2 regions of the Exiguobacterium sp. SH0S1 genome follow, and region 2 is predicted to be linked to the other one. Evidence: a T-box and tRNA genes for the amino acid it is inferred to sense, from the RefSeq annotation. Region 2 holds a T-box; the other holds one or more tRNA genes.
The links. A T-box is a leader RNA that pairs with one kind of tRNA and senses whether it is charged. The one in region 2 lies ahead of EVJ20_RS00700 (valine--tRNA ligase), so its partner is inferred to be a tRNA-Val.

Region 1 (11,839 bases), on a different contig from region 2:
CGTCGAACAGATGGCCGAGCGTTACCAGGGAGCTTGGTCACAAGCGCGGGACGCGTCAAATGATGCGGCACCGCTCGAACGGATCGAGACAATCGTTGAAGCGCTGATTCATTTCTTCGAAGAAGAAGAGACGTGGATGTTGACGAAGCGAATGCTGCTCGTACCGCCTCCTGAGCTGCGCGTCTTCATCGAGACGACGATTGGGTCGGTCGAGACCGAGCTCCAGGCGTTTGAGAAAGAGCAATTCCGTTTGGCGATGGAGCGTGGCGATTTACCGGAACAATCGCTCGACGACGTATATGACGCGTACTATTGTTTTTTGGACGGGGCGTTGCTTTCACTCTTTTCGTTTGCAACGAATCGAGCGCAACGACAGCATGCAGCATTTAAAATTTTCAAGAGAGGAGTCGGGTGGACATGAAAAAGGAACAAATGGCTTGGTTGTGGCTCGTGCTCGCCGGACTTCTTGAAATTGTTTGGGCGACGACGATGAAATTGTCGAACGGGTTTACCGTGTTAGGACCGACCGTCGTGACCATCGTGTTATTGATTGTCAGTTTTGGCTTGTTGGCGATGTCGTTCCGTGTGTTGCCAGCTGGCACCGGGTACGCCGTTTTTACGGGTATCGGTGCTGTCGGGACGGTCATCGTTGGAAATATTTTGTTTGATGAGACGATGACGGGAATGAAGCTGTTGTTTATCGCGACGCTCCTCATCGGGGTGGTCGGTTTGAAGCAAGTGACAGGAGGTGAGTCGGCATGAGTTGGACATTTTTAATCGGGGCTGGGCTCGCTGAGATGCTTGCTGTTTTCTTCATGGGAAAATCAAAAGGCTATCAGATTTTAAAATGGTCGCTTCTTTCGATCACGACGTTCGCACTAAGTTTTTATTTGTTGTCACGTTCCCTCGAGACGCTGCCGCTCGGACTCGCTTACTCGATTTGGGTCGGGATCGGCGCGGCGGGTGGAGTGATTCTCGGTATGTTGTACTTGAACGAGTCGAGGGATCGCTGGCGTATCTTCTTTTTAATTCTCATTATCGGGAGCGTTATCGGATTGAAAGTCGTGGCGTGAATAGGATTGAAACGAGATGAAAACGGGAATCGAATAGTTCAGACTGTGAACGAAAGGGGCGGGAAAGATGAATCTTGTCGAGTTGCAATCAGAACGTCTACGGCTTGAACATTACACGATCTCCGATTTCTATTTCGTAAAATCGCTACTCCAAGATCCGCGAGTGATGCGTTTCATCAGTCCGGACGGCAAGCCATATACGGATGAACAGACAATCGAATGGTTCGAGAGACAATTGGTCCGCTATACAACGGGCCGACAGACCGGACTCCTCAAACTGATGACACATCACAGCGATGAGCCGATCGGCCATGCCGGGACGCTCTTGCATGAACTTGATGGCAACATCGAGCTCGAGGTCGGTTATTGGCTGGCACCAAAGCACTGGCACATGGGCTACGGCCGGGAAGCGGCCGCGCGTCTCATGCGGCATGCGTTCGAGGAAGGCGAGAAAGACATCATCTCGCTCATTCACCCGGACAACGTGCCGTCACAACGAGTCGCGAAAGCGAACGGATTGCATTGGGACCGTGACACCGAACACGGAGGCATGATTGTGTCCGTGTATGCCGGCGATTTGGAACGTCTATGCCGTCACATGAAGCGGGAAGAAATGACGCGGTGAAAAAAATAAAAAAAGTTTTAAAAAACAGTTGCCAAGGCATTAGTTTCTTGATATATTAATAGTGTCCTAAAGAGAGGACACGACCTGATTCTGTAGCTCAGCTGGGAGAGCGCTACCTTGACAGGGTAGAGGTCGCTGGTTCGAGCCCAGTCAGAATCACTTGGGTGCCAAACCCGATGCGAAACCCATAGGAACGTGGGTTTCCGCGCAGCCACTTCTTACGAGAAGTGGCTTTTTTTGTGTATTCTTTTAATTGACAGCCCACATAAACAGTTGGTATATTCCTCTCAATACATACAGAAACGGGGAATTATACGATGGTATTAACCGGAACAATCGTCAATGCGGCCTTGATCGTGGTCGGCACATTACTCGGGTTGTTGTTTCACCGAATCCCCGAGCGGATGAAAGAGACGGTCACGGCTGCCATCGGTCTCGCCGTCGTCGTGCTTGGCGTGCAGATGGGCATGAAGAGTGAGAACTTTTTAATCGTCATCGGCAGTCTCGTTATCGGAGCCGCACTTGGCGAATGGTGGAAGCTCGACGAGAAGTTGAACGAGATCGGCTATCAGTTGGAACGGCGTCTCGGTGGAAAAAGTAAGTCGAGCATCGCGGAAGGCTTCATCACGGCGACGCTCATCTTTGTAATCGGGGCGATGGCCGTCATCGGGGCGCTCGACAGCGGCCTGCGCGGGGACCATGACGTCCTCTATACAAAAGGGTTGATTGACGGTTTCACGGCGCTTGTGCTCAGTTCGACGCTCGGCATCGGCGTCATGTTCTCGGCCGTACCGGTCTTGTTGTACCAAGGAGCGATCGCGTTGCTCGCCATCCAGATCATGAAGTTTATTCCGGAGTCGCTCATGGATGACTTTATTTTGGAGATGACGGCGACCGGCGGCGTCATGATCGTCGCCATCGGGTTGAACCTGGTCGGGATCACCCGGATTCGTGTCGCCAACTTGCTGCCCGGTATTTTGATGGTCGCGATCATTGTCACCACGTTACATATCTTCCAATGAAAAACGGACTAGCGCATTTTTTCGCGCTAATCCGTTTTTTTGTGGGCCGTGACTGGTTGATCAGGATGTAGTGCTTCCGCAATGATTTGATCCCAGTCTGCTGCATCACAGGATGTCGTACAAGTCGGTGCGATTTCGCACGTGGCGCATTTACCGGCTTTTGCTTTACGGGTGTAGCGATAGAGCGAATAGGCGGCGTACCCGAATACGGCAAGACCGATCAGTAAATCAAATAAGAACATATGATTTCCTCCTTGTTAAGACAATCCGAACAGACGACCGATTTGATAGATCATCAGTGATACGACGTACGCAACACCAAGCCCATAAAGGCTAGCGATCCACGTCAACTTGGCACTTCCCACCTCGCGCCGAATGACGGCGACGGTCGCTAGACAAGGGACGTACAAGAGGACGAACGCCATGAAGCTATATGCGCTCAACGGCGTAAACACCGGAAGCAACGAAGCGGACAAGTCAGATTCGCTGACCGCATAAATGATCGCCATCGTCGATACGACGACTTCTTTCGCCAAAAAACCTGTGATGAGCGAAGCACCGGCCTGCCACGTCCCGAAACCGAGTGGAACCAACAACGTCGCAACGACCCCGCCGATCATAGCGAGAAAACTCTCATTCATCGGGACGTCCATTCCGGCTGGACCGGAATAGGCGAGTAACCAAATGAAGACTGAACCGCCAAAGATGAACGTACCTGCTTTTCGGACGAACCCTTTCGCTTTTTGCCACGTGCTGCGCCAAAGCGTCAACCCTTGGGGGACACGGTATGGAGGCTGTTCGACGATAAAGAGGCTGTTCCGATCTTCCGCCGCCAATACGGACGTGAATATTTTCGCGGCAATCAACGCCAGGACGATCCCGAGCATATAGAGCGATAAGACGACGAGCGCTTGGTTTGATGCGAAAAAACTGGCAGCGAAGACGGCATAAATCGGCAGACGCGCCGAGCACGACATGAACGGCGAAATAAAAATCGTGACGAGCCGCTCCCGTTCTTCCTCGACCGTCCGTGCCGCCATAATACCTGGGACGTTACAACCAAATCCAATGATCATCGGAATGAAACTTTTCCCGTTCAGTCCGACGAGTTGCATAAATCGGTCCATGACAATGGCGACACGCGCCATATAGCCAGAGTCCTCTAAAAACGAGATAAAGAAAAAGAGCACGAAAATCTGAGGGACGAAGACGAGGACACCGCCGACACCGGCAATTACCCCATCAATCAGCAACGCCTGGATGAAAGAAGAGGTCCCGAGCATTTGTAACAACGAGCTCGTTCCGGACGTGACCGGACCCGACAGAAATCCATCCAACAGATCAGACAACGGGGCACCGATCCAGTTGAACGTGATGTGGAACAAGGTATAAAGTACTGTAAAGAAAATAGGTAAGCCCCAGATCGGATGTGTCACGACGGCATCGATGCGGTCGGTGACCGTGGCTTGTTGTGCGCCTTGCTGATCGACAACGTGATGGCGAACGTCTTTCGTCCAGTCGCGTCTGCGTTCTGTAATGTGGGCGTGGGCGAAGCGTCCGAGTTTCACTTCTAACGCTTTACGAATTTCATTGACGGTTGGCGTCGACGATTCGAGCTGTTCTGAAATGACACGATTTCCGGCCAAGTATTGAATGGCGACCCAGCGATCGCGCTCACTCAGTCCCGTCGCTTCAAGAATTTGTTGAATCGCCTGTTCGGTCTCTTCCCCGTAATCGAGTACGAAAGGTTCGCGAGGGGTCGTTCGCAGGGAGGACAGGAGGACTTCACAGCCGGCGCCTGTGCGCGCTGTGATCGGAAACACGTCCGCGTCCAAACGTTCTTTCAAGCGCTCTAAATTGATGTGGATGCCCCGTCCTTTGGCGACATCGACCATGTTCAGACCGATTTGAAGCGGACGGCCCATTTCGAGCAATTGGAGCGTTAATTGTAAGTTACGTTCGAACTGCGAGGCATCGATGATATTGATCATCCCATCGAACGGTTCCTTCAACAGGAATCGCGAGACGATTGCTTCGTCAGCCGATAGCGGGTCTAAATCATAGACACCTGGCAAGTCGATCAACTGTCCGATGTTTCCATGCAGCTCCCCGATTTTCTGTTCGATCGTGACACCTGCCCAGTTACCGACGTGGGCGAAGGAGCCGGTCAAGCGGTTAAATAGAGACGTTTTTCCGGTGTTCGGGTTTCCGATTAAGGCAATCCGTTGTGTCATGGGACTATCACCCCAATCTGTTCAGCGTCACAGCGACGGATGGCAATCATTTGTTGATGTTCGATTTGTTCAATCGTGAGCGGTCCGGAAAAGATGGCCCGGCGCTTGATTCGGACGGAGCAACCTTCATAAAATCCTAAGGCAATCATGCGACGCCGCAAGCGGTCATCAATTCTCGTTAAATCGGATATGAGCACTGGTTGATGTAGCGGCATAGCAAGTAATGAACTCATTAAGATCTCTCCATTTTAGTCAAATGATAATTCTTCTCATTTGGTAGCATAACACGTTCTTTACTATCGGGAAGCAGGATTATTTGTGGATTTTATGACTTCTAAAAAATAGTAGTGCGAGAATTAAAAAAACCGCCCGATGTAAGTCGGAATAAAATCCGGCTTGCATCGGGCGGTTCAAGTACTTACGTTCTTTCAATCGTTGCGTCGATAGGATCATGATTTTCTTTCGCGCTCTCGCGGAGCGCGGACGACATCACGTCAGACAAGTCACGTGAGCGGAGCACGCCGACACCGCGGTCGGTCGGTCCATCAGGTGCGGCGACGTCTGCGATCAGCTCGTCGGTCGGACGTGTCTCATGCAACAATAACTCGGCTGATCCTTTCATCGCTTGAGCGACGATTTGGCGGGCCGTGTCTTCATCAAACCCGGCTTCTGTCAGCACCGGGGTCATCGAACCGACGATCTCGTAAAAGAACGCAGGACTGCATCCGGCCGCCGCCATGAAAGCCGACATCGTTTTCGCGTCCGTTACGGCCGTCCGACCGACACGGTTGAACAGTGCCGTCGCCGTCTCGCGGTCGGTCGCATCTGTCTCAGGTCCGAACCAGAGTCCGGTCATCCCGGTTTGATGGGCGACCGGGGTGTTCGGCATCGCGCAGATGGCTGGGATGCCGGCTACTTCTTCAAGCTCGCTCGGCTCGATATGCGCCGCAACGGATACGAGCAGTGGTGTTTTCCACGTCTGTGATTGAGCGTAAGCTAAGACGCCGTCTGGTTGCATCGCGAGCACGACGATTGTATAAGCGTTGACGTCTTCTGTTTCGACGATCTGTACGCCGAGTTCATCTTGCAGCTGCTCTAGACGTGCAAGGTCGCTCCGGTTCGTCATCGTAATCTGTTCAGGGGAGAGCCCGGAAGCGATCCAGCCTCGGACGAGTGCCTCGCTCATCGATCCTGCTCCTACCATTAATATGTTCATTTCCGTCACCTCTTCATTCATTTGATTCGGTCGTATATATGTTGCCTATCATAACAAATGTTCGAACAATTATCGCCTGCCACGCTTGAATTGTAAAAGAAAGGAAAAAAACTCGTCGTTTTGTAACGAGAATCGACGAAGCGCTGCAGATGACAATTCACGCAGTCCGGGCTATCATTGCAGTAATCTGACTGAGCGAGGCGATTGAAATGAAACGAGTATTAGTACGTGGGATTCAAGGGTACCAACGCTTTATTTCTCCTTTAAAGCCCCCGACGTGCCGATTTTATCCGAGCTGTTCGCACTACGGGATTGAGGCGATTGAGAAGCATGGCGCTGTCAAAGGCGGGTATTTGACGACGCGGCGCCTGTTGCGGTGCCAACCGTTTCATTCGGGCGGACTTGACTATGTGCCGGACGATTTTGATTGGAAAGCCCCTCTGCAACGCGAAAAGCCACCGTCACAGCGAGACGTCTAACCGACGGCTCGCTGTTTTAGATACAGGGCGTTTATCCCCTTCTTTGTTTTAGCACAATACTTTTGACAACGTTCCGAGTATTCTGAAAAAATAGAGGTGTATTTATTACATAAGGGGAGAGGGGATTACAGCATGAGTCAATCGTTCAGCGAACTAATCGGTACGATTTCAGACTTTGTGTGGGGACCGCCGCTGTTAATTTTGCTTGTGGGGACAGGCGTTTATTTGACGGTGCGTCTCGGGGGACTCCAAATCACGAAGTTGCCTTACGCGTTGAAACTCGCATTCTCTAAAAATCAAGATAAGACGTCACGAGGAGATATTAGCCACTTCCAAGCGCTCATGACAGCGCTCGCGGCGACCGTCGGTACGGGGAATATCGTCGGTGTCGCGACTGCGGTCGTCCTCGGGGGACCAGGCGCGATCGTTTGGATGTGGGTATCGGGCTTCTTCGGGATGGCAACAAAGTACGCCGAGGCCGTGCTCGCCGTCAAGTACCGGGTGACGGACGAACGTGGTCAAATGGCCGGAGGACCGATGTATTATTTGGAACGGGGCTTGAAGCAACGCTGGCTCGCAGTCGCGTTTGCAGCGTTCGCCTCACTGGCCGCGTTCGGGATCGGGAACGGGGTTCAAACGAATTCGGTCGCGTTAGCGCTCAACTCGACGTTCGACGTTCCGCTTTACGTGTCGGGTATCTTGATGATGATTTTCACGGGCGCCGTCATTCTCGGTGGTGTCAAATCGATCGGTCGTGTCGTCAGTTACTTCGTCCCGGTCATGATCGTCTTTTACTTAGGGAGCGGTCTCTTGATCATGATCATGAACTACACACTCATCCCCGATGCGATCGCGCTCATCTTTAGCAGCACGTTCAGTGCCGAAGCGATTGGCGGCGGGGCCATCGGGGCAGCCATCCGGTACGGGGTTGCGCGCGGAGTCTTCTCGAACGAAGCTGGTCTTGGCTCGGCTCCGATCGCTGCGGCCGCGGCCAAGACGGACATGCCAGGTCGTCAAGGCCTCGTCTCGATGACGCAGGTGTTTCTTGATACGTTGATCGTCTGTTCGGTCACCGGGATCACGCTCGTCATGGGCGGTCAAATCGGATCGGGACTTGAAGGGGTCGAGTTGACGACGGCGACGTTCGAACAGTTCCTCGGGCCGTTCGGCAGTTATGTCGTCACAATCGGTCTCGTCATGTTCGCTTACTCGACGGTGCTCGGTTGGTCGTATTATGGTGAGCGATCGATTCATTACTTATTCGGTCAAAAATCAATCATCCCATATCGGATCGCATTCGTACTCGTCGCTGGACTCGGGGCGATGACGACGAACTTGAACATGGTGTGGGCACTGTCTGACGTCTTCAACGGCTTGATGGCCATCCCGAACTTGATCGGGCTCTTGTTCTTGTCGGGCGTCGTCATCGCTGAGACGAAGCGCTTTAATCAGCAATTGGCAATCGAGAATCGAAGTCGAAAAGCATCATAACGAACGAACGCCGCTATCCTTAATCGGATGGCGGCATTTTACGTTTGTTCTTGATCTCCTCAAGTCGTGCTTGCTGCAAATGATTGAATACTTGGGTGATGAACCCGACCATGATGCCGACGCCGGTGATGACGTAACCGATCGTGAACACTTTGCCGATATCGGTCGTCGGGACGAAATCACCGTAGCCGATCGTCGTGAGCGTGATGACGCTGAAATAGAGGGCGTCTAACCAACGCATATCTTCAAAACGGGAGTAAAACAGCGTACCTGACAAAATCGTGAGGAATGCTAGACTGAACAGAACTTGAAATTCAGGCTCTTTCAACCCACGCCATATTCCACGAAACATGCGACGAAACGTCAAAATGAATGAGAGCATACGGCCCCCTCCCTTCCTATGTAAGTTTGTTCGGTAGAAGCGAGGTAACATCCTTTATAACCATAAAATGAGTCGACGAATTCGTCGACTCATTTTGTATGAAGTGTCAATCGTTTCGTGATCGGTTGGATCGTGATGTTCATGTCGACCATCCGATTGTCGCGTTTTGGTTCATCCGTTCGCTCGACGCGCCACGCGAGGTCATGCAACTCGTTTAACGAAGTGGCGATGTCATAGAACGACAGGCTCGGATTGCCGTTCAATTGATATAGACCCGGACCGCGCTTCGTCAATATCTCGAACAATGCGTCAGCCGTGTCTTCTAAAAAGGAGCAGGATGGATACCAGTGTGCGCTCGCATTGATGACACCGTGTTGGTTCATTTCATTCGTAAAATAGTCCATCATATTATTCGAACCGGCAGCTTCGCCGATTTGCCAGCCGAGTCGGACGATTTGTGCACCAGGGTTGGTCCGGGCGATTGCTTCTTCGCAGGCGCGTTTGTAGGTGCCGTACTCGTCCGTTGCGTCAGGTGGTGTGTCCGGCGTGATTGGACCAGTCACATTGTCTGAGAATACCGAGACCGTGCTCGTAAACAAGAACGGGATGTTGTATTCTCCGCAAAGGCGGGCCAACGTTTCCGCCCATTCAACCGATCCCATACCGATATGAAGAAAATAATGAGGACGCACCGATTCGATAAATTCACGCATCGCCGCCTCGTCTGACGTCGAAACTTTTGACCTGTCCCAAGCGACAGGTTCGATCCCATGTCGTTGTATTGTTTTGGCGACGACCGGTGCGACTGTACCGTTCATGCCCGTTAAAATAGCTTTCATTACAAATTCCTCCCTTCTGTTTCTATCATCCCACACTTCTAGATGTGACAAACCACCAGTTTCTAGCTTTGTGCTAAACTGATTGATGGAGGAGATAAATGATGAACATTCGACACGCACAGTCAAACGAAAGTGGAGCAATCGCACCGCTCGTTTACTCAGCGATTCATGATATCGCCTATTCATTGACGGGGACGGCAGACCAAAAGCAAGTGCTTGAGCGCTTAGCGATGTGGATCGGTCGGCCGAACAACCGGTTAAGTTATGAAAACATTTGGGTGGCAGACATAGACGGCGTCATCGCAGGTATTATTATCGCCTACGAGGGCAAGCGCGCGATTGAGTTGGATGAGCCGATTAAGCAATGGCTCATCGAACATGGGCAGCCTGGACATCTTGACGTGGAGACGGAAGGAGACGTTTTGTATATCGATTCCGTGGCCGTCGACTCAGAATTTGGAGGACGCGGCATCGGTACGAAGTTGATCCAGCGAGTGGTCGAACATGCTCGCGAAACAAACATCCCGGCCGTCACACTCAACGTCGACCAGGGCAATCCGGCAGCGGCTCGTCTGTACGAACGTCTTGGATTCCGCAAACATAAAGAGATTGAGATTTCAGGAGACCGTTTCGATTATATGATGCTCGACTTGTGAAACATGGACCGAAGTCCGAGTCTCAGTCTCGAAACCGATGCAAAACCCGAGCTTCTCGGATATACTAAGTGCTTGAAACGAATCAGATATAAAAGGAGATCGATTATGGAGTGGAAAAATATCCTGCGCGGTATCGCGATGGGGACGAGTGACTTGATTCCTGGCGTCAGCGGGGGGACAATCGCAGTCATTTTAGGGATTTACGATCGATTGATCGAAGCGATCAGCGGTGTGTTCAGTCGGCAGTGGAAAAAGCATATTGGGTTTCTAATTCCGTTAGCAATCGGAATGGGAACCGCGATTTTAGGACTGAGCCGTCTAATTGAATTTTTATTGTTAGAATACTATGCACCTACACAGTTCTTTTTCATCGGCTTGATTCTTGGGATTATCCCACTGTTGATGTTTGAATTTAAATCGCGTGCGACGATGCGCCCCGTGCACATCGTGGCGATGGTGATCGGAGCGATTCTAGTAGCAAGTATGGCAATCATCAAACCGGCCGACACAGCCATTATTACTGAACTGTCGACCGGCACGGCGCTGTTGTTGTTCTTCTCGGGTTGGCTCGGCAGTATGGCGATGTTGCTCCCGGGGATCAGCGGCTCGTTCGTCTTGCTCTTGATTGGCGTGTACCCGACGGTCATCAGCGCCTTGTCGAACTTGAACGTGCTCATTATCGGGATCGTCGGACTCGGTGTAGCCGTCGGATTCATCGTCAGCAGTAAAGTGATCCGTTATTTGCTCGGGAATTTCCCGGGCATGACGTTCTCGGTCATCTTAGGACTCGTCATCGGGTCCCTCGCCGTCGTCTTCCCGGGTCTTCCGGAGACGGCGACGATGTGGGTCTTGAGCGTTGTTTCGTTCGTTGCCGGTTTTTTGATCGTCCGACTGCTCGGCCGATTTTCCGTATAAAAAATGCGATCCTGTCATTTGCTGACAGGATCGCATTTTTGTTGGGTCGAGGTTATCAATTCGTGTTTTTCGACGCTTGTTCAATAAATGAACGGAATCAATCGTTTTCGTGATTTCGCCCAAGTTTGATAGGCGCTGCCGAAGTGTGACGTCAACATCTGTTCTTCGATATGGATGCGCCAAAGCAAGGCGATCCCCATGGCGAACGTACCGACGAGCGCGACGCCCCAATGACTGAAATAGAGCGAAAATCCGAACGTGATAAATAATAGCCCGGTATAGAGCGGATGGCGCAAAAAGCGGTACGGTCCAGAGCTGACGATCTCATCAGCAGGACGGACGACGACGTGACGAGTGAATTGATGACGCAAATGCGCGATTCCCCAGTAACGAAGTGAAACACCGGCTATGTAACACCCGAGCCCGAGCCAACGGACTAGGAGCGGTTGGCGTGTTTCAGTGAAAATAGATAAACCGATCGAGACGGCGAACACGGTGACCATAATGAGTGAGACGATGTAAAAGCTCATGTGCTCACTGTTGCCATCGGTCGGTTCATCACGATTACGGTATCGCCTCATCTCATACAGCCATGCGGTCGAGACGAGAATGAACAAACCATCGAGCCAATCCATAGCGTTTCCCCCTTTCTTCAATATGTTCCACTCATTACCCGCCTCTTCCTGCTGAAAAACGCCTCGCAATGTGCGAGGCGCTCCGTTCGCTTCATCATACTAACGAGAACTAGCAACGAGATCAGCACTCGAAGGGTCGAGCGCTTCACGTTGAATCTCATCTTTTATAAGTTGGTAGGTGAGGCACATCGGTTTTTCGGTCCGTGGGTCTCGTCCGATGATGGCATCGATATGAAAGACTTGTCTAAGGACGAGCGGACAAATGACTTCCT
Region 2 (11,839 bases):
GCGCAATTGTTGCGTCGGGAACGTCCACTTCTTCTCATTGACATTGCCGTGCCGCGAGATATCGATCCAGCGGTCCGGTCGCTTCCGGGCGTCCGTTTGTTTGATGTCGATGACTTGAACGGGATCGTCAATAAAAACTTGGCAGCCCGTCTCGTCGAGGCAGAAAAGATTGAAGTGAAGATTGATGAGGCGATTCAAGAGTTCCAAGCATGGCTCGTCACGCTCGGTGTCGTGCCGATCATGAACGAGTTGCGCGAACGAGCGCTCCGCGTCCAAGAAGAGACGATGGAAAGTCTTGAGCGCAAGCTCGACCATCTGTCGGACCGGGACAAGAAAGTCATCGGCAAGCACATGAAGTCGATCATCAACCACATGCTGCGTGAACCGATCGACTACATTAAAGACGCGGCCGCTCAACCGGACGCGAACACGCGCATCGCCCAGTTCGTCGAAGCGTTCGCGCTAGACGTCGACGTTCCGACTGCGGACACAGAACCGGAAGAGCTAGAAGCGATGGCGGCTAAAGCACCACTTCGCGCGTTGATGCGCTAATACAAACCAAAAAGGCGGCGGATCTCGTCGCCTTTTTCTATGAAGGGGACTAAACATTATGCGTAAAATTATCGTCGGCTCACGCCGCTCACAACTCGCGATGACACAAACGAAATGGGTCATCGAACAATTGAAGCAAGCCGGGGCCCAGAACGAGTTCGAGATCAAAGAAATCGTGACGAAAGGTGACCAAATCGTCGACGTCCAACTGTCGAAAGTCGGCGGGAAAGGCTTGTTCGTCAAAGAGATCCAACAACAGATGCTCGCCGGTGACATCGATTTTGCCGTCCACAGCATGAAAGACGTCCCGGCCGAACTGCCGGAAGACCTCTTTATCAGCTGTATGCCAAAACGTGTCGACGCGCGTGACGTACTAATTTGCGAGAACGGCTACACGCTCGAGACGTTGCCGCAAGGCGCGGTCATCGGGACGAGCTCGCTCCGTCGCGGTGCACAGATGCTCGCAGCCCGTCCGGACTTCGAGATCCAATGGATTCGCGGCAACATCGACACGCGCTTGAAAAAACTCGATACCGAGAACTTCAACGCCATCTTGCTCGCGAAAGCGGGACTTGAGCGCATGGGTTGGACCGACCGCGTCAAGTTCGAAGCGCTCGACGCCGACATGATGGTACCGGCCGTCGGACAAGGTGTACTCGCGATCGAGAGCCGGAAAGACGACGCCGAAGTGACGCAGATTTTACAGCTCCTTCACGATGACGTGACGGCGAAAGCTGCGACGGCGGAGCGGACGTTCTTGAAGGCGATCGAAGGCAGCTGCCACGTACCGGTCGGCGGCTACGCGACGGTTGACGGGGACACGGTCACGCTCACCGGCTTGATCGCCTCGGTCGACGGCAAAGACGTGCTCCGTGTGACGAAAACGTCAACGGACGAAGTCGCGCTCGGTCAAGACGTCGCTGACGACTTGCTCGGACGTGGCGGACGCGAGATCCTCGCCTCGGTCAATGTGTGACGTCTGGTACACAGGGACAAAACGACTGACCGCTTCGCAACGGGCCTTGCTCGACGCGAGCGGTCTTTCCGTTCATCACGTCCCGATGATCGAGACACGGCTGACCGGGAAACCAACGCCAACTGATTCGTTCGACTGGCTCGTCGTCACGAGTCAAACCGCTGTCCCAGCGCTTCAAGACGTTCCTCGGGACGTTCAAGTCGCTGCCGTCGGCGAGAAGACGCGGGACGCGCTCGAGGCAGAAGGGTTCACCGTTTCGCTCATGCCGGAGACGTATACGGGCGAGGCGTTGTTCCGCGAGTTGGCGAACGTCGTCGGTGAGGATGACGTCGTCTTGTTCGCCCGTGGGGATTTGGCGAACACCGAGCACATGCAGCAATTGCCGCATGTGTACGATTGGGTCGTCTATGAGACGGTCGAGAAAGCACTCACGGCCGATCAAGCGGCCGCGCTCGAACACGTCGAGGCGCTACTCGTGCTCAGCCCATCCGCCGTCCACGCGCTCACGCCTTACCTCGAACGGTTCCACGGCACGTGGTATGCCATCGGCGAAGTGACCGAGCGGGCCGTCCGAGAAGTGTCGACGTTACCGGTCCGAGTGCCTGAGTGTTATACTATGGATGCATTAATACAGTGTGTAGGGGGAGATTTTTCATGAACCAATTCGATCGTCACCGTCGTCTGCGCTCGTCGAAGTCGATGCGTGCACTCGTACGTGAAAACCATGTTCGGAAAGAAGATTTGATTTATCCGCTCTTCGTCGTCGAAGGGACAAATATTAAACGCGAAGTCAGCTCGATGCCTGGCGTCTTCAACTTCTCGCTCGATCGTCTCGAAGACGAGATCCGTGAGCTCGTCGACCTCGGGCTCGAGTCCGTTCTCTTGTTCGGTGTACCTGAGCATAAAGACCCGGAAGGCACGGAAGCGTACCACGACCACGGCATCGTCCAAGAAGCGATCCGCAAAGTGAAAGAGTGGGCACCACAGCTCACGGTCATCGCCGACACGTGCCTCTGTGAATATACGTCGACGGGCCACTGTGGCATCGTGAAGAACGGTGACGTCGATAACGACGCGTCACTGCCGCTTCACGTCCAGACGGCGATCACGCAAGCGCAAGCGGGCGCAGACATCATCGCGCCGAGCTCGATGATGGACGGCTTCGTCGCCGCCATCCGCGAAGGGCTCGACCAAAACGGCTTCAGCCACATCCCGATCATGAGCTACGGCGTCAAATACGCATCGGCGTACTACGGACCGTTCCGTGACGCGGCGCAGTCGGCGCCTGGTGAAGGCGACCGCAAAGGCTATCAGATGGACCCGGCTAACCGCCGCGAGGCGTTCCGGGAATCACAGTCGGACGTCGAGCAAGGTGCCGACTTCATGATCGTCAAACCGGCGCTCGCGTTCATGGACATCATCCGCGACATGCGCGACTCGCTCGATATGCCGATCGTGGCGTATAACGTGAGCGGGGAGTATGCGATGATTAAAGCGGCGTCGATGAACGACTGGATCGATGAACAACGTATCGTCATGGAGACGATGGTCGGTTTCAAACGAGCCGGTGCCGATTTGATCGTCACGTATTTCGCAAAAGACGTCTGTCGCTATTTGGAAGGAGAATTCGCATGACATACAAACAAACTCGCTCAGAAGCAGCGTTCAAACAAGCACTCCCACTCATGCCGGGCGGGGTCAACAGCCCGGTCCGTGCCTATAAATCGGTCGGGATGACGCCGATCTTCGCCGAACGCGGTGAAGGTTCACGCGTCTACGACATCGACGGCAACGAGTACATCGACTACGTCCTCTCATGGGGACCACTCATTCTCGGTCACCGCGACCCGGTCGTCATGAAAGCGATTCAAGATCAGGCTGAAAAAGGCTGGACGTTCGGGACACCGACGGAGCTCGAGACGAAGATGGCCGAGCTCGTCATCGACCGCGTCCCATCGATCGAGATGGTCCGCATGGTCAACTCCGGTACGGAAGCGACGATGGCGGCTCTCCGCCTCGCACGCGGCTATACGGGCAAGACGAAGATCTTGAAGTTTGAAGGCTGCTACCACGGCCACGGGGACTCGCTCCTCATCAAGGCCGGATCAGGTGTCGCGACACTCGGTCTCCCGGACTCACCAGGCGTCCCGAAAGACTTGGCGAGCCACACGCTCACCGTCCCATACAACGACCTCGACGCGCTTCGCATCGCGTTCGAGAAGCACGGCGACGACATCGCCGGCGTCATCGTCGAGCCGGCTGCCGGCAACATGGGCTTCGTCCCGCCGCAGCCAGGATTCCTCGAAGGACTGCGTGAGATCACGGAACAAAACGGCGCACTCCTCATCTTTGACGAGGTCATGACCGGCTTCCGCGTCGGCTACAATTGCGCCCAAGGTTACTTTGGCGTGACGCCTGATCTTACGTGCCTCGGCAAAGTCATCGGCGGCGGCCTTCCGGTCGGCGCTTACGGCGGCAAACGGGAGATCATGGAACACATCGCACCGCAAGGGCCAATCTACCAAGCAGGGACGCTTTCAGGCAACCCGCTCGCGATGATCGCCGGCTACACGACGCTGTCGCAACTCAAGCCTGAGCACTACGAGGAGTTCGAGCGCAAAGCCGACCGCCTCGCGGCAGGTTTCACGGCAGCGGCCGAGAAATATAACATCCCGCACGACACGAACCGGGCCGGCTCGATGTTCGGCTTCTTCTTCACGAACGAGAAAGTGACGAACTTCGAGAAGGCGAAAACGTCGAACCTCGACATGTTCCGCTCGTACTATCAGAAGATGGCGGCGCGTGGCGTGTTCTTGCCACCGTCACAGTTCGAAGGCTTGTTCTTGTCGACTGTGCATACAGACGAAGATATCGATCAGACGCTCGCGGCGGTCGAAGCGACGTTCAAAGAGCTACAACAAGAGTTTTCACTGTAATCTTGACTGAAACGTCTTCAATCGCTACAATTGTTTAACAGATACGTTTAAAAGCTATGATGAGGAATAGTACGCAACAACACTCCTTTCTAGAGACGCGGCCGCTTGGTGCAAGGTCGCGAGGGAAGTGTGCGGAAGTCGCCTCGGAGCTGACCTTGTGAATCAAGTAGGAAGGTCCGGTCCATCGACCGTTATTCGATTTTGAGGGCGCCACGTGTTGGCGAACTAAGGTGGTACCGCGGAAGATACGGCTTCTTTCGTCCTTAGCGTTAAGGACGAGAGTAGCCGTTTTTTGTGTAGACAGATAGAGGAGGATTGGCACAATGACCAACGAAACAAACGAAATCAGCATGCCGACGAAGTACGACCCAAGTGCGACGGAAGCGAAATGGTACGACTATTGGATGGAGAACAACGTGTTCAAGGCGGACGAGGACGACTCGAAACAGCCGTACACGATCGTCATCCCGCCACCGAACGTCACAGGGAAACTTCACCTCGGACACGCGTGGGATACGACGCTCCAAGATCTACTCACGCGCTTGAAGCGCATGCAAGGCTATGACGTCCTCTGGCTCCCAGGGATGGACCACGCGGGTATCGCGACACAGGCAAAAGTTGAACAGAAGCTCCGTGAGGACGGCATCATGCGTTACGACCTCGGACGCGAGAAGTTCCTCGAGAAGACGTGGGAATGGAAAGACGAGTACGCCGACACGATCCGTGCCCAGTGGTCAAAACTCGGCCTCGGCCTCGACTACTCGCGTGAACGTTTCACACTCGACGCGGGACTCTCTAAAGCGGTCCAGGAAGTCTTCGTCCGCTTGTATGAAAAAGGTTTGATCTACCGTGGCGAGTACATCGTCAACTGGGACCCGGCACAAAAGACGGCCGTCTCCGACATCGAAGTCATCTATCAAGAAGTCGAAGGCGCGTTCTACCATATGAAATATCCGCTCGCTGACGGCTCAGGCCACATCGAGATCGCAACGACACGCCCAGAGACGATGCTCGGCGATACGGCCGTCGCCGTCAACCCGAAAGACGAGCGCTACGCGCACCTCGTCGGTAAGACGATCATGCTCCCGGTCATGAACCGTGAGATCCCGATCGTCGCGGACGATTACGTCGACGTCGAGTTCGGTACCGGTTGCGTGAAGATCACGCCGGCGCACGACCCTAACGACTTTGAGATCGGTAACCGTCACGAGCTTCCGCGTATCCTCGTCATGGACGAGTCGGGGACGATGAACGAGAATGCTGGCAAGTACGAAGGACTCGACCGCTTCGACTGCCGCAAGCAGCTCGTCAAAGACTTAGAAGCAGATGGCACGCTCGTCAAAATCGAGCCGCATACGCACTCGGTCGGTCACTCGGAACGTTCAGGCGCGGTCATCGAGCCGTACTTGTCGAAGCAATGGTTCGTCGATATGGAGCCACTCGCCAAAGCGGCGCTCGCAGCGCAAGGCAACGACGAGACGAAAGTCAACTTCGTCCCAGAGCGGTTCGAAGGCACGTACCTCCGCTGGATGGAAAACATCCGTGACTGGTGCATCAGCCGTCAACTTTGGTGGGGCCACCGCATCCCGGCTTGGTACCATAACGAGACAGGCGAAGTGTATGTAGGCAAAGAAGCGCCGGCTGACATTGAGAACTGGCATCAAGACGAAGACGTGCTCGACACGTGGTTCTCGTCAGCGCTCTGGCCGTTCTCGACGATGGGCTGGCCGGACACGGATTCAGCAGACTTCAAACGCTACTTCCCGACGAGCGCGCTCGTCACGGGTTACGACATCATCTTCTTCTGGGTATCGCGGATGATCTTCCAATCGCTCGAATTCACGGGCAAGCAGCCGTTCAACGACGTGCTCATCCACGGTCTGATCCGTGACTCGGAAGGCCGCAAGATGTCGAAGTCGCTCGGTAACGGCGTCGACCCGATGGAAGTCATCGACCAGTACGGTGCCGACTCGCTCCGCTGGTTCCTGCTCACGGGCTCGACACCAGGGAACGACCTGCGCTTCTACTGGGAGAAGATCGAATCGACATGGAACTTCGCGAACAAGATTTGGAACGCGAGCCGCTTCGCCCTCATGAACATGGACGGGATGAAGTTTGAAGACATCGACCTCTCAGGTGAGAAGACGCTCGCCGACAAGTGGATCTTGACGCGCTTGAACGACACGGTCGACCAAGTGACACGCCTCGTCGACAAGTACGAGTTCGGTGAAGCCGGTCGTTACTTGTACAACTTCATCTGGGAAGAGTTCTGTAACTGGTACATCGAGATGGCGAAACTCACGCTCTACGGTGAGGACGAAGCGGCGAAAGCGACGACACGTTCGGTGCTCGCGCATACACTCGACTCGATCATGCGTCTCATGCATCCGTTCATGCCGTTCTTGACAGAGGAAATTTGGCAGCACTTGCCGCACGAAGGCGACTCGATCGTCCGTGCGAGCTATCCAACGCGTCGTGACGACCTCCACTATGCGGAGTCGGTACCGGCGTTCGAAGCGGTCATGAACGTCATCCGTTCAGTCCGTAACATCCGTTCGGAAGTGAACGCACCGATGTCGAAACCGATCCAACTGTTCATCGCGACGAGTGACGACACGACACAAGGATACTTGAGCGAGAACGAAGCGACGATCGGCAAGTTCACGAACGCGACCGAGCTCGAAATCGGTCGTGGCTTGACGGCCCCTGACAAGTCGATGTCAGCGATCATGACGGGCGCGGAGCTGTTCATCCCGCTCGCCGACTTGATCAACTTCGAAGAAGAGATCGCCCGTCTTGAAAAAGAAGTGGCGAAGTACGAGAAAGAAGTCGAACGCGTGCAGAAGAAACTCGGTAACCCAGGTTTCACCGGCAAAGCACCGGCTCACGTCATCGACGAAGAGAAAGCGAAAGAAAAAGACTACCTCGACAAGCGTGACGCCGTGCGTGCGCGTCTTGAAGAGTTACGCAAGTAAGGCATCAACCTTCTTTGGAGACTTTGTTCTCCGGAGAAGGTTTTTTTTGTCGTTTGGGAGAATTCTGGCATCTAAACGAGAAGAACCCCCGACGTCACGAACGACGTTTGGGGGTTCTTCGACGTAGCCATAAAACATAAAGTCCGATTCCCGTGATCCACAGGAAGTGCATGTAGAGCGAATCAGTCAGCCCGACTCGATATAAATGGACGAGATACACGGCATATAGGAATCCGGCGATGAGCATGATAGTGAAGTAGACGAGCCTCATTCGTGATCGCCTTCGTTCCATCTAGGCAGTTGCTTCGTCACTAAAAAATAAGACGATGTGAACAAGGCGCCAATCGCAAGTCCGGTCCATTGCGGGTGAAGCGGTTGTCCAATGAGGGATAGGTAGAGACTATACACCATATAAGCAGCCGAAAGGATGAGGCAGACAAGTACGGTAAGCATGACCTTCATTTCGTCTCGCTCCATTCAAGCTCATTCAAATGTTTCATGAACTGGAAAAACGAGACGATTAAGAAAAAGGCAGGCATAGACCAAATCCAACCACCATAAAACGGACCTTGCCATAGCTCGAGCGAGATCAGGCAAGCGAAACCTAGCGAGATGAGTGAAGCAAGTAGTCGCATAGTAAACCTCCAGAGTGTCGTTTGTCTATAGTACGCATCCAAACGATAAAAGGTTCCCAAAAAAATCCATCCCGCGAAAGCGAGATGGTTCATGTGCCACAAAACGTCTGATACGGATACGTCCGCTCTGGTCCCGGCGAGACGTAACGCCCGTAATCGGCTTCATAGTCATACGGTTTCCGCAACACGTCGAGCAAGGCGGTTGTTGGACCGAAGTCACCTCGTTCAGCTGACGTGATCGCTGATTCGACGTGATGGTTGCGCGGGATGACGGCCGGGTTGTGTTGGCGCATGAGTCGCGTCACATCTTCGTCTGGGAGAGCTTGTTCAGCGAGACGTTTGCGCCATGCCGAAAGCCAGGCCTTTCCATCGTCACGCGACGCGAACGGAAGTGACTCCGTTTCTCCTAGCGTGAGCGCGCGGAACGTGTTCGTGAAGTCGGCCTCGGTCTCCATCATGAGTCGGAGCAGTTCGTCCGTCAGCGCGTCATCGTCGTCTTTTCGGACGTAGAGACCGATCTTATGGGCGAGTCCGGTGAAGTACGCTTGTTTATAAATCTCCGTATAATCGTTCAACAAACGATTGGCGATGTCGACGGCAGCTTCTTGCGTGTCGGCGAGCAGCGGCAACAGCGTCTCGGCGAGTCGGGCCAAGTTCCAAGATCCGATATACGGCTGGTTCGCGTAGGCGTAACGGCCCTCGCGGTCGATCGAGCTGAAGACGGTGTGCGGATGGTACGAGTCCATGAAGGCGCACGGACCGTAGTCGAGCCCTTCGCCGCTGATGAACGTGTTATCCGTGTTCATGACACCGTGGATGAAGCCGACGAGTTGCCAGTCGGCGATCAGTTTCGCCTGACGTTCGATGACGCGTCCGAGGAACGCCTCGTAGCGGTCGGGACGACCTTCAAGGTCCGGGTCGTGACGATGGATCGCATAGTCGGCGAGGGCGATAACGTCATCGATCGACCCGGCAGCAGCCGCATATTGGAACGTGCCGACGCGAAGATGGCTCGAGGCGACACGCGTCAGGACGGCACCGTGCTTCGGTCCTTGACGCATGACCGGCTCGTTTGTCGCAACGACGGCGAGGGCGCGGTTTGTCGGGATGCCGAGCGCGTGCATCGCTTCGCTGATGAGGTATTCACGTACCATCGGCCCGATGGCGGCCCGTCCGTCACCGCCACGCGAATACTCCGTCGGTCCTGAGCCTTTCAATTGCACGTCGACCCGTTTACCGTTCGCTGTGACGTGTTCCCCTAAGAAGAGGGCGCGTCCGTCACCGAGCATCGTGAAGTTGCCGAACTGATGCCCGGCGTACGCTTGCGAGAACGACGTGTCGGTCTGCCGGTTTCCGGACAGGAGTGCCACGTCTTCTTTCAATGCATCAATATCGAGTCCGAGTGTCTCGGCGAGGGGTTCATTCAATAAGACGAGTTCTGGTTTGTCGACCGGGTTGATCGGCCCACGGTCGTAAAACATGTCACGAAGTTCGACGTATGTCGCTTCAAAGTTCCAACCTGTGTCTTTCATCTGAATTCCTCCTATCTCTGTTCGCTTCGAGTATAGCACAGCCGATTCTCTGCGTAGGCCTTCGTGAATTTTGGTAAGATGGGAGTGAAGTGTTAGAACAGGGGTGGGTTAAAGATGGAGACAAGACAAGACGTATTTGAATGGCTGAACGGACAACTGCGGTTCGGGATCAAGCCTGGATTGAATCGAGTCGAGTGGATGCTCGAGACGTTACAAATTGACGAATTGCCGTCGATTCACGTGGCCGGGACGAACGGGAAGGGATCGACCGTCGCGTTTTTGCGGGCGATGGCGATCGCTGAAGGGTTGAACATCGGGACTTTCATCTCGCCGTACATCATCCAGTTCGAGGAGCGGATCATGTTGAACGGCGAACCGATTCACGAGATTGATCTCGTCCGCATCGCGAACCGTGTCCGTGACCGTGCCGATGAGTCACCGGAGACGTTGACCGAGTTTGAACTGCTGACGGTCATGGCGTGGCTGTACTTCCATGAACAGCAACCGGACCTCGTCATTTGGGAAGTCGGTCTCGGGGGACGGCTCGATTCGACGAACGTGTTGAAGCGACCGCTCGCGACGGTCGTGACGTCGATCGGGCACGACCATCAAGGTATACTCGGCGATACGCTCGCAGAGATCGCCATGGAGAAGTTCGGCATCATGAAACGAGGTGTCCCGATGTTCCATAGTTTGGACGATGCGCAGTTGATCACGTTGCTCGAAGAACAAGGTCGGACGATGGAAGCACCGGTGCATGCGGTCACGCCGCTCATCGAGTCGATCGAAGACGGGACCGACACAACTGTTACATATGAAGGACTGCCTGCTGCGGCTCTCGGCTTGACGGGTCATCATCAAGCCTACAACGGAGCGTGCGCCGTCGCGGTCGCCCGTCATCTCGGATGGAAGACCGAGGCGATATTGATAGGGCTTGAGACAGCACAACATCCGGGGCGCTATGAGCTCATCTCAAAAGAGCCGCGGATCATTTTAGACGGGGCGCATAACGCGGAAGGCGTAGCGGCACTCTGTGAGCAACTTCGTCTAGAAGAAGATGTCACCGTGCTTGTCGCGACTCTTGCCGACAAGGACCGTGAAGCGATAATCAAATCGTTAGGGACGATCGCGACCGTTTATGAGACGACGTTCGACTTTCCGCGGGCACGGACGCAAGCGAGTCTAGTTGAAGCCGGAGCGAACTATGTGGAGTGGACAGGCTGGTTGGCGGAATGGATGCGTTCGCCACAAACGAAAACACTCGTCGTGACGGGATCGCTTTACTTTATTAGTGAAGTGAGAACGTATTTCCAAAGTTTTCAAAAATGACCTTGCGTTATGGATAAATACGGGGTATGAATGAGTATGAGAACGTATGTCATCATCACTTCATCATCCAAGGAGGAAATGCAGCATGGTCAGTCAACAAAGATTGAAACGACCCGTATCAGCGCTTGTCGCGATCGTCTTTTTAACATCACTCCTTACTACAACTTTTTTTGAAATTTATTCGACCGTATCGGCAAGTACGCCGATTAAACCGGTGATTTTAGAAGTGACGGATATTCCGAAACAAGTGAACGGGAAAGTCGATGGAATTAGTGTGGGAGATGATTTCGACGTTCAAAAAATGTCGATAAAGCAATTCAATGCATTACGTTATGATCTACTTGGGCGTTATGACGCGATCGTATTTTCTCCTTCAGGTGCTGAAAATGGGAAAAAATATAATCCTGAGCAAGTCATATATAACTATCAGAAACCTGTAGGGGATAAGGGTACGCCTTATAATGAAGCGGATAATAAATACAAAGCATATATTGAGTCTTTATATGCTACAAAGGAAAAAGATAACGACTTAACTACTTTACGTGTAATTGATTTATCGAGAATGATGAAAGCAGGAATTTCGGTATGGGTACACGAGGATGCTTTCTCAACTCTAACTAATCAGTCTATCGTGAGAAACTTTGAGTCACTCAAAAATGAATCGGATTTAAAAATATTCAACCGAACAGCGGACGCTTCTAACGAAATCAAGCAAGTGTTCCAACAAAGAAAAATGACAAAACTTGAGGAAGTCACAGTCAAACAGAATGGGGAACTTTTAACGAATCAGGTGTCAATCGCCAACGCTGGTAATTTTGCAGTTCGCGGAAAAGCGATTGATTTTTCATATTCGTTGAATTCAACCCCATCTAACGGAGCAACGGTCGAGCTCTATATTGATTTC

Region 1: it has a tRNA-Val gene. The T-box ahead of EVJ20_RS00700 (valine--tRNA ligase) is inferred to sense a tRNA for this amino acid. The anticodon was not compared.

The regions. Positions count from the first base shown of each region.
Region 1 is NZ_SJVC01000004.1:121,335-133,173, reverse strand. It holds gene EVJ20_RS11330 (TetR/AcrR family transcriptional regulator) at 1-421, shown strand, start outside; gene EVJ20_RS11325 (DMT family transporter) at 433-762, shown strand; gene EVJ20_RS11320 (DMT family transporter) at 759-1,073, shown strand; gene EVJ20_RS11315 (GNAT family N-acetyltransferase) at 1,141-1,698, shown strand; tRNA gene EVJ20_RS11310 (tRNA-Val) at 1,785-1,857, shown strand; gene EVJ20_RS11305 (DUF554 domain-containing protein) at 2,016-2,720, shown strand; gene EVJ20_RS11300 (FeoB-associated Cys-rich membrane protein) at 2,747-2,962, opposite strand; gene feoB (ferrous iron transport protein B) at 2,978-4,954, opposite strand; gene EVJ20_RS11290 (FeoA family protein) at 4,951-5,187, opposite strand; gene EVJ20_RS11285 (pyrroline-5-carboxylate reductase family protein) at 5,373-6,170, opposite strand; gene yidD (membrane protein insertion efficiency factor YidD) at 6,380-6,649, shown strand; gene EVJ20_RS11275 (alanine/glycine:cation symporter family protein) at 6,782-8,140, shown strand; gene EVJ20_RS11270 (potassium channel family protein) at 8,160-8,522, opposite strand; gene EVJ20_RS11265 (sugar nucleotide-binding protein) at 8,612-9,361, opposite strand; gene EVJ20_RS11260 (GNAT family N-acetyltransferase) at 9,463-10,017, shown strand; gene EVJ20_RS11255 (DUF368 domain-containing protein) at 10,123-10,932, shown strand; gene EVJ20_RS11250 (methyltransferase family protein) at 11,013-11,567, opposite strand; gene EVJ20_RS11245 (ABC transporter ATP-binding protein) at 11,667-11,839, opposite strand, start outside.
Region 2 is NZ_SJVC01000001.1:136,161-147,999, forward strand. It holds gene hemA (glutamyl-tRNA reductase) at 1-552, shown strand, start outside; gene hemC (hydroxymethylbilane synthase) at 611-1,528, shown strand; gene EVJ20_RS00685 (uroporphyrinogen-III synthase) at 1,521-2,186, shown strand; gene hemB (porphobilinogen synthase) at 2,183-3,163, shown strand; gene hemL (glutamate-1-semialdehyde 2,1-aminomutase) at 3,160-4,464, shown strand; T-box leader at 4,512-4,732, shown strand; gene EVJ20_RS00700 (valine--tRNA ligase) at 4,788-7,439, shown strand; gene EVJ20_RS00705 (hypothetical protein) at 7,707-7,901, opposite strand; gene EVJ20_RS15140 (hypothetical protein) at 7,898-8,074, opposite strand; gene EVJ20_RS00710 (protein adenylyltransferase SelO) at 8,164-9,606, opposite strand; gene EVJ20_RS00715 (bifunctional folylpolyglutamate synthase/dihydrofolate synthase) at 9,721-10,935, shown strand; gene EVJ20_RS00720 (hypothetical protein) at 11,021-11,839, shown strand, end outside.